DNA from 3 places in the Vibrio sp. B1FLJ16 genome. Region 3 is predicted to be linked to each of the others. Evidence: riboswitches for the same ligand, from Rfam matches in the RefSeq annotation. Region 3 holds a riboswitch; each other region holds the start of a gene.
The links. A riboswitch is a leader RNA that binds a small molecule or an ion and turns the genes downstream of it on or off. The one in region 3 is predicted to bind thiamine pyrophosphate.
Positions count from the first base shown of each region.

Region 1: linked by a shared signal. The riboswitch ahead of thiC (phosphomethylpyrimidine synthase ThiC) and the one ahead of thiD (bifunctional hydroxymethylpyrimidine kinase/phosphomethylpyrimidine kinase) in region 3 are both predicted to bind thiamine pyrophosphate.
Region 2: linked by a shared signal. The riboswitch ahead of thiB (thiamine ABC transporter substrate binding subunit) and the one ahead of thiD (bifunctional hydroxymethylpyrimidine kinase/phosphomethylpyrimidine kinase) in region 3 are both predicted to bind thiamine pyrophosphate.

Region 1 is NZ_HG992749.1:3,021,612-3,024,889, forward strand. It holds gene KHN79_RS13830 (thiamine phosphate synthase) at 1-42, opposite strand, end outside; gene thiC (phosphomethylpyrimidine synthase ThiC) at 42-1,982, opposite strand; TPP riboswitch at 2,143-2,241, opposite strand; gene crcB (fluoride efflux transporter CrcB) at 2,303-2,686, opposite strand; gene ilvC (ketol-acid reductoisomerase) at 3,216-3,278, opposite strand, start outside.
Region 2 is NZ_HG992749.1:314,547-317,824, reverse strand. It holds gene thiP (thiamine/thiamine pyrophosphate ABC transporter permease ThiP) at 1-562, opposite strand, end outside; gene thiB (thiamine ABC transporter substrate binding subunit) at 574-1,566, opposite strand; TPP riboswitch at 1,630-1,776, opposite strand; gene KHN79_RS01540 (flavin prenyltransferase UbiX) at 1,874-2,509, opposite strand; gene mpl (UDP-N-acetylmuramate:L-alanyl-gamma-D-glutamyl-meso-diaminopimelate ligase) at 2,516-3,278, opposite strand, start outside.
Region 3 is NZ_HG992750.1:122,532-125,809, reverse strand. It holds gene KHN79_RS14675 (TldD/PmbA family protein) at 1-737, opposite strand, end outside; TPP riboswitch at 1,111-1,218, shown strand; gene thiD (bifunctional hydroxymethylpyrimidine kinase/phosphomethylpyrimidine kinase) at 1,316-2,185, shown strand; gene KHN79_RS14665 (ABC transporter ATP-binding protein) at 2,175-2,933, shown strand; gene KHN79_RS14660 (ABC transporter permease) at 2,926-3,278, shown strand, end outside.

The sequences.
Region 1 (3,278 bases), on a different replicon from region 3:
CGTTAGCTCAATTAATGGTGACGGAATAAGGATTTTAGTCATCAGTCATCCACCTCGGCGTGTACAGCTGGGTGATAAAGTTCAGAGCCCGTCGAACGAAATTCTTCAGACTTTCTGCGCATGCCTTCTAGCGGATCATCTAACATCTTGATAGAAATCGCCTGATCAGCAGCAACTTGTTCAGTGTCCTTTGCATACTCTCTGACTTCCTGAGAAATCTTCATCGAACAGAATTTAGGGCCGCACATCGAACAGAAGTGAGCTACTTTCCCAGATTCTTGTGGTAACGTTTCGTCGTGGAAAGCACGCGCCGTGTCTGGGTCTAGTGAGAGGTTAAATTGATCTTCCCAACGGAATTCAAAACGTGCTTTAGATAGCGCATTATCACGAACCTGCGCACCAGGGTGCCCTTTTGCCAAGTCAGCGGCATGTGCAGCCAGCTTGTAGGTGATCATGCCTGTCTTAACATCCTCCTTGTTGGGCAGCCCTAAGTGTTCTTTAGGTGTGACATAACACAACATTGCACAGCCATACCAACCAATCATCGCTGCACCAATACCGGAGGTAATGTGGTCATAGCCAGGTGCAATATCTGTTGTCAGCGGACCCAGCGTGTAAAATGGTGCTTCATGGCAATGTTCCAGCTGTTGATCCATGTTCTCTTTGATCATGTGCATTGGTATATGACCAGGGCCTTCGATAATGACCTGAACGTCATATTCCCAAGCGATCTTAGTCAGTTCACCAAGAGTACGTAATTCAGCAAACTGTGCTTCGTCATTGGCGTCTGCGACTGAGCCAGGACGTAGTCCATCACCTAATGAAAGTGCAACGTCATACTTAGCACAGATCTCACAGATTTCGCGGAAGTGGGTGTAAAGGAAACTCTCCTGATGATGCGCTAAACACCATTTAGCAATGATGGAGCCGCCACGAGAAACGATACCAGTAACACGCTTTGCCGTCATCGGGACATAACGAAGTAACAAACCTGCGTGAATGGTAAAGTAATCCACGCCTTGCTCTGCCTGCTCGATTAAAGTGTCACGCATTACTTCCCAGTTTAGATTTTCCGCAATACCATTTACTTTTTCTAGCGCCTGATACATTGGCACAGTACCAATTGGCACCGGGCTATTACGTAATATCCACTCACGGGTCTCGTGGATGTTACGTCCTGTAGAGAGATCCATAACGGTATCCCCACCCCAGCGCGTGGCCCAGACAAGTTTCTCTACCTCTTCTTCGATTGAAGATGTTACCGACGAATTACCAATGTTCGCGTTCACTTTTACTAAGAAGTTACGCCCGATAATCATTGGTTCCGATTCTGGGTGGTTGATATTTGATGGGATAATGGCACGACCTTCTGCCACTTCTTTACGGACAAACTCAGCTGTGATGTCTTTTGGTAGGTTAGCGCCGAAGCTTTGGCCCGGATGTTGCTGAGTTAATGCCTCATCGCGATATCTAGCGCGCCCCATATTCTCACGTAAAGCGATGAATTCCATTTCCGGCGTGATAATCCCGTTACGTGCGTAATGAAGTTGAGTGACGCAATGTCCCGCCTTAGCACGTCGAATATGAGGTAGATTACCGTAACGCAGTTCATCCAACGTATCATCTTCCAAGCGCTCTTTTGCGTAAACAGAGCTAACATCTTGAAGAACTTCAGTGTCGTTTCTTTCTTCAATCCAACCTGCTCTGAGCTTTGGTAAGCCGCTGAAAAGATCAATAGAGTAATCAGGGTCAGTGTATACACCAGAGGTGTCATAAACGCGTACTGACTCATTTGATTCGAAAATAGGCGCCTCTTTAGAGCCACCGATGAGGCTATCAGCTAAAGAGATCTCACGCATCGGGACACGAATATCCGGGCGTGAACCTTCGACATAGACTTTATTTGAATTTGGGTACGGCTGTACCGAAAGAGTATCTATAAACTGTTTTGCTTCCAGTCTCGCTTGCTTGCGATTCGACATAGCATTTTTCCTTGCTTGTTATGCTAGATAAAAAGTATTGGGATAAAAATGCTTGGCGGATAGATGCGACAAGAGGAGTCGAAATATAGATAGCAAGATAGAATGCTTCGTCTATAACAACAATCGACGTTTTGATAGGTTAGCCAGAACAGATCTGGTGTAGGTATCTTCTCTTGTTCCCTTCGCAGATACTAATCTGATCAGGTTCAACGGATCCCGAATTAACGGTCTCAGCCTTATGGCACTCCGACAAGTGAAATCAGTATATTAAAACGGATTGATTAAACCAATCCGATCAGATGACATTTTGTCATCTTTTACTAGCTACGTATCATTAACTGGAAGCCAATCCATGCAGCTGAAATACTCAATGTAACATTCAAAAGAATGTTTAAGCCCATTTTGAAAAAGGCACCCTGTTGCATTAATAAAACGTTATCCATAGAGAATGTAGAAAAGGTAGTTAGCGCCCCTAAAAACCCTAACCCAATGATTTGTCGCCAAGGATCTGTAGCTAACATCTCGTTTTCAAAAGCGGCGATTAATAGCCCCATAATAAGAGAACCGACAACGTTAACGGTTAGCGTACCATAAGGGAAACCACGACCTAGAAGATACACGCACAGCTCAGAAACAAGATAACGAGAACACGCACCAAATGCTCCACCCACTGCGATAAAGCCTAAAATATAAAGTTGCCCCATAACTCCCCCCAAACTCTTTATGGCGACATTGTAATCAAAATCGACCTAATATCGTTAATACAAACTTTAAATTCAACGAATTTACCTCCCCCTATCGACAAAACATTCAAAAAGTTACAGGAGTCACTTTTTGGTGATTTATACCAATCACAGTAAATAAGTGATCAGAAATAGCGTAGGAAAAAATGCTTGATAACAAGGCAAAAATTTTTGGTAAGTAGTTATTCTACAATCAAAATTTTTAACGACGTTAACGAGTATTTTAGCAAGCTAGAATGATCAGTTATTTACTACGATTGGTATTACATTCAAATTAAATAAAAAAGGCTTGGTCAACGGCGACCAAGCCTTTTCATTAGATGTTGTGTTGTTTTGTATTTATCACTCCAGTCTGCCCGGAGTTCAGTTACTGCGATTAATTATTTTTTCAAAATGCGCTGCATTAAGTTTTCAATTCTAAGAGAGGCACAGAGTTTACGGTAGTAAATGAGCACCTTCGACATCAAAATGAAAATTTATAGTAAGTAATTTAGCCACCTACCGCGATACGCTTCATATCAGTCATGTATCCACGTAGCTCTTCACCAATGTA
Region 2 (3,278 bases), on a different replicon from region 3:
GCTGCTGTCTTAATCGCGGCCACTCAACCCAGCGAAACTTATCCCAGTGACTCATGCCAAGATGCGCGCACAACTTATGTTGTTCAGCAGGAATCGATTCCAGCGCCTGCAACAATAATCGCGCAGCATAAGGCAGGTTAAAGAACACATGCGCCAGCAAAATTCCGTTCAGGCCATAGATGGAAAATGGCAGCCTGGCATCAACACTTTGTAACCACTGAGCAATCAGACCGCTGTTCCCGTAAATCGCCAGTAATCCGAAAACACCGACCAGAACGGGCAATACTAAAGTGGAAGCAAACAGTTTGAGTAACAACTGCTTGCCAAAAAATGTACGCCGAGAAAGTGCATGCGCGACAGGAACGGCAAAACCCACACTGAGTAAGGTAGACAGAAAAGCCTGATAAAAGCTGAACTTAGTGACATGCTGATAATAAGGATCATCCCAGATTACCGACACATCTAAAGGCGGTGCCTGTAAAACTAAAGCGCTTAAGGCAGAAATAACAAAGGCCGCGATGACTATCGCGACCCCTATTCCTATTTTTGGTACATTATTCAAAAGAACCGCTCTTAGAAAGTCAGGGCGCTTTGCCACTCACGAATCCAGGTCTTACGCATTTTTGCCACTTCATCAGCGGTAAAGCTCAGTGACTTACCTGGTACGCTCAAGGTTTCAAAACCTTCAGGCAGAGCCACATTGGTAACCGGGTACATCCAGTTACCTGTCGGCATAGCTGACTGGAACTCATCACTCAAAATAAAGTTGAGGAACTCGTCCGCCAGTTTCGGGTTTTTGGTACCTTTAACCTTAGCAGCCACTTCCACTTGCATGTAGTGACCTTCAGAAAAATCAGCTGTAGCAAATTTAGCGTCATTTTCTGCGATCAGGTGATAAGCAGGTGAGGTAGTGTAAGAAAGCACTAAATCAGACTCACCTTTAAGGAACATCGAATACGCCTCTGACCAGCCTTTCGTCACCGTCACGGTTTTAGCTGACAGCTGCTGCCAGGCTTGTGAGGTATTGTCACCATAGATTGACTTCATCCACAGCATCAATCCCTGCCCCGGTGTAGAAGTACGGGGATCCTGATAAATCACTTTCAGATCGCTGCGCTCTTCAACCAGCTCTTTCATGCTTTTAGGCGGGTTAGTCAGTTTGTCTTTGTTATAAACAAATGCAAAATAACCATAGTCATAGGGTACAAACGTTTTGTCACTCCACCCATCTGGCAACACGGTACCGGAAGTATCGACATCATGTTCTGACAGCAAGCCTGTTTTCTTCGCCTCAGCCATTAAGTTGTTATCCAGACCTAACACGATATCTGCTTTGCTGTTATCGCCCTCCATTCGGAGACGGTTTAGAATCGATACGCCATCATCCAGTGCAACGAAATTAACGTCACAACCGCACTTGGCTTCAAAAGCCTGTTCGATTTTAGGACCAGGTCCCCAATCTGCGGCAAACGAATCATACGTATAGATGGTTAAGGTGTTGTCAGCGGCAAACGCTGAAGTCGTTGTGATTGCAGCAAGGGCAATCAGGCTTAGAGTGGGTTTCACGGCTCGCTCTCCATGTCTGGGAATTTGTGAGCGGCACAGGTTTGAGGCGGCTATTTGGGATGACGAATATCCAGACTCAATTCCTACGCCAGCATTATCTGGTTCAGGTAATACGGGTCCCCGCAGCCTAACTAGGTTAAGCCTTTAGGTCTCAGCGCCCACATATTGATAAACACAATACAAAATGGGTTTGCTCCCCGATGAGTTGCGTGGATTGTAACCCCAAATAACCTTGCGATGCTAGCAAGGTCATTGCGATTTATGAGTACTGCTGAAGATAAAAGTCTGTATTAGCAGCAAAACTCGTTCAGCAACGCTGATCATACCCCCAGCGAGGCACCAGACCTTGCTCAATGCCAAGATGATCGAGAATACGTGCAACCATAAAATCGACTAAATCTTCAATGCTCTTTGGCTGGTGATAAAATCCCGGAGCTGCTGGCATGATGGTGACTCCCATCTGTGACAGCTTATGCATGTTTTCCAGATGCAGGGTCGAGAATGGCGTTTCACGCACCACAAGCAGTAACTGACCACGTTCTTTCATGACTACGTCAGCGGCACGCTCGATAAGATTATCCGACATGCCATGCGCAATCGCCGCGACACTGCCTGCCGAGCACGGGCAAACTACCATTTGTTTCGGCGCAGCAGAACCGGAAGCAACAGGAGAAAACCAGTCATCTTTACCGCACACGGTGATATTGTCTGGCTTGCAATTCAGGTGAGCCACCAGAGCTTCTTGCGCCGCTTGCGGACCACTCGGTAGCTTGAGATCATGCTCGGTCGCCATGACAACGCGCGCAGCAGACGATATCAACACGTACACGTGATAGTCCGCAGCAACCAGACACTCCAAAAGCCGAAGACCATAAGGAGCTCCTGACGCACCAGTAAGTGCTAACGTAATGGCTTTTTTTTGCTGCTGTTTTTTGTGGGACATAACTGATTAAGCTTTTTGTTTTAACTGTTCGAGAAGTTTACCGTGAATACCGCCGAAACCACCATTACTCATCACCAGAATTTGGTCTCCGGATTTTGCTCTTTCAACGATTTTTGCGACAAAACGGTCTAAGTTAGCATCAACATAGGCCGGTTGCGGGCACTGGTCAGCGATTTCCTGTACAGACCATTCAATGCTGTCTGGCTGAAATAAGAACACTTCATCTGCACTGTGCAGTGAATCGGCCAGTGTATTCTTATGCACACCACGCTTCATCGTCGCGGAACGAGGTTCCAGTACCGCCAGAATGCGTTTATCACCAACTTTGTTGCGCAGGCCACCTACGGTCAGTTCAATAGCGGTTGGGTGGTGAGCAAAATCGTCATAGACGGTCACACCTTGCTCTTCACCTTTCAGTTCAAGTCGGCGCTTGGTATTAATAAAGCGACCAAGTGCCTGGCAGGCTAACTCAGGCGCCACACCAACATGCCTTGCGGCAGCAACGGCCATCAGCGCATTATCCACGTTATGATCGCCGACTAAATCCCACTCGACGGTCCCCACTTTCTTACCTTGCAGCGACACCTCAAATTTCGAGCCGTCGACAACCAGTTTATGCGCCTGCCAGTCTCCCTCTTCACCTGAAAACTGCTTTTCTGTCCAGCAACCACGTTCAAGCACATCACTCAGCGCCTTATCCTGCTTGGGAGCAAGAATCAGACCATTCCCCGGAACAGTACGCACTAAATGGTGGAACTGCCGCTTAATC
Region 3 (3,278 bases):
GCTTCATGGAAGATAACGCCACCAAAGCCATTACCAATTACCACTGGCATTTCACCTGATGGACACGCATCCGCGCCAAGCTTAACCAAAGCTTGTTGTGCGATAGTCTGACCTAGCTCTTTAGCATCCAGCTGTTCACTGAACTCCCAGCCAGCTAGAGCGCCCGGACCTTCCATTCCTGAAGATTGTTCATTGCCTTTTTGCGCAACGGTGTTACCGGCAACGCGAACATAGTGACGTGTATCGTCAACATGTAAGCCTTCTGAATTGAAAATAGTTACCTGTTGTTCTCTTTGAAGCACACTACCGATAAACTGGCTGATATACTCACTTTCTGCGCGCGCAGCTTGGTCAACTTTCAACAAGAACGCGATTTTAGAATCCAGATTAGCGTCTTGGCTGAGAGGCAAGCGGCTACTGTGCTGAACTGGGTAGCGATTCAAATTAAGCGCACCCGCTGATGCAATTTGCTCACGTTTATCTTTCGCAGCGAGCAATGACGTGACGCGTTTAAGTTCCGCTTCGTCTGTGCTGTTGGTGTAGCCATAAAGCACTTTATGGCCGAAAAAGAGGCGAATCCCGATACCAAAATCGATACCTGAATTCACCTTGTCCACCTCACCAGAAGCGATCTGGACGGTGTTAGTTTGATGATGTTCAACGAATAACTCAGCGAAATCAGCTCCTAAAAATAGAGCATGATCGATCACTGACTTCGCTGTTACAGAATTAAGCATGAAGTCTCCTTGCTCGATGATCGTCTTAGCCTTCCAAATTAACCTGTTCTCGAAATAGTCAAACATTTACCGACTTCCTTAACCTAAGCCCAGGTTAAATAACTCACTGTTAATTCAGTAAAGTTATATTGGCAACGTGTAAAATCTTAACAGTTTTTTAACCTTGTTTTGTGCTAATCCTTGCTAAATGAGACCACGATTAATTATCAAAAATTCCAGTTTCTACGCTTTCGTCAGTGGGTTGCACTGAGGATTTGTGCGTTACAAATCAGGTATAAGCTTACTCTAACACTCGCATCGCATAAATGAACGCACAAGAATAATTACCCTCAAAAAAGCATACCCCTTGAGTAACTGTCCTGCTATCATCCTAGCGAAATAGTCGGGGGGCCACGCAGTACGCGTCGGCTGAGATCGAAATTCGAGACCCGTTGAACCTGATTCAGTTAGCACTGACGTAGGGAACTATGAGCACTTAGCCTTCACCTAATTTCCTAGGTTAGCAATAGCGGGTCCGAAAACCGATCTGTCTACAAGGGTCAAAGTCAGTTCCTATACGTCTTGTAATAGGAGCGACCATGACACAATCACAGCCTTATTCAGACAAGACGCCATCCTCACTAGTTCCCATCGTGTTAACGATCGCAGGATCAGACAGTGGCGGTGGTGCGGGTATTCAGGCAGACATCAAAGCCATGTCTGCGACAGGCAGTTTTGCTTGTTCTGTCATTACCGCCATCACTTCGCAAAATACTCAAGGCGTTTCCGCCATTTTTCCTATCCCACTTGAGCACGTAGAAAGCCAACTCGATGCGGTGTTTACCGACCTTAATATCGTGGCGGTTAAAATCGGCATGCTAGCAGACGCAAATATAATCAAAGTCGTTGCGAACAAAATTAAACAATACCAGCCGAAGCATCTAGTCATTGATCCGGTAATGGTGGCCACCAGCGGAGATTTACTCCTCGAGCACTCCGCGATCGACACATTAAAACACGAGCTCATTCCGCTCGCTGACATCATCACCCCCAATCTCCCTGAAGGTTCCGCATTAACAGGAAAGCCTGTACCTACATCCGAAGATGAAATGAGTGACATGATTGCGGATCTGCGTGCGCTGGGCGCTAAAGCAGTATTACTTAAAGGTGGTCATCTAGAGAAAGACGAAAACAGTAGCGACCTACTGATCATGCAAGACTCTTCAGAGCTCATTAGCGCCAAGCGTTTCCCTACTCAAAATACACATGGCACAGGTTGTACCCTCTCTTCTGCGATTGCTTCTTACCTTGGACAAGGATACGACCTGCCGAAAGCCGTGTATTTGGCTAAACAGTATATCTGTCAAGCGATCGCCCATGCAGATGAACTCGATGTCGGCAAAGGTCACGGCCCGGTTCACCACTTCTTCGCAAGCTCTAATTGCGGGAAAGATAAAGATGTTTGCTAATACGGCCGGAATTCAGCTTGTTAATGTCAGCCTGCGATACAACAACAGCGAGATACCAACGCTGGCGAGGTTAAACATGACGATCCCTTCGGGTCAGTGGACAGTAATATTAGGGCGCAGTGGCTGCGGTAAAACCACTATTTTGCGTTATCTGGCTGGCTTGCTAGATGACCAAGTTGAGTGGCAAGGCGAGCTAACAACAACCGATGGGTTAGCTCTTCACCAACGTATCGCCTACATGGCGCAGCAAGATTTACTGCTGCCATGGCTCAGTGTTTCGGATAACGTCTGTCTGAGTTCTCGCTTTTCTCATCCCAACTCAAATTCAGCAGCTCAGAGTAAGCGCGCTAGTCAATTGTTGAAACAAGTTGGCTTAGCTGACTACGTGTTTGCGAAACCCGATCAGCTTTCCGGAGGTATGCGCCAGCGTGTCGCCCTTGCCCGCACTTTAATGCAAGACAAACCCGTGGTTTTGATGGACGAGCCCTTCTCTGCGCTCGACGCTGTGACCAGACACAAGCTACAGACGTTATCCGCCACTCTGCTCAAAGAAAAAACTGTAGTGCTGATTACTCATGATCCACAAGAAGCGGTTCGTCTTGCCCACCAATTGTATATTCTGCAAGGTACGCCAGCACGGGCTCAATCTCTCATCGTTCCTGACTCTCTACCACCTCGCATACTGAATGGCGAATCTGCCACGTTGCAGCAAGAAATCTTAGAACAGTTGGAAAAAGATTATGAGTGATATGACTCAATACAACTCCATCTCGACACGCACCAATAAGAAAGATCGAGTCACTCATCCTGTGCTGAGATTGATGATCAGTACCGCTGTGATTTTAGGTCTGTGGCAATTGATAGTTGTCGCATTCAATATGCCGAGTTTCATTTTGCCAGCACCTGTTGATGTACTTAATAGACTGCTCTCCCGCTACGACGTATTGCTCGTACACACCTGGGTAACCGCGCAAGAGATCCTGCTTGGTCTTGGACTCGGTTTATCGATGGGCTTGCTGTTTGCGCTGCAAATGTTGCTGTTCGAACCGCTAAAACGCTGGCTGTTGCCAATTCTGATTGCAAGCCAAGCAAT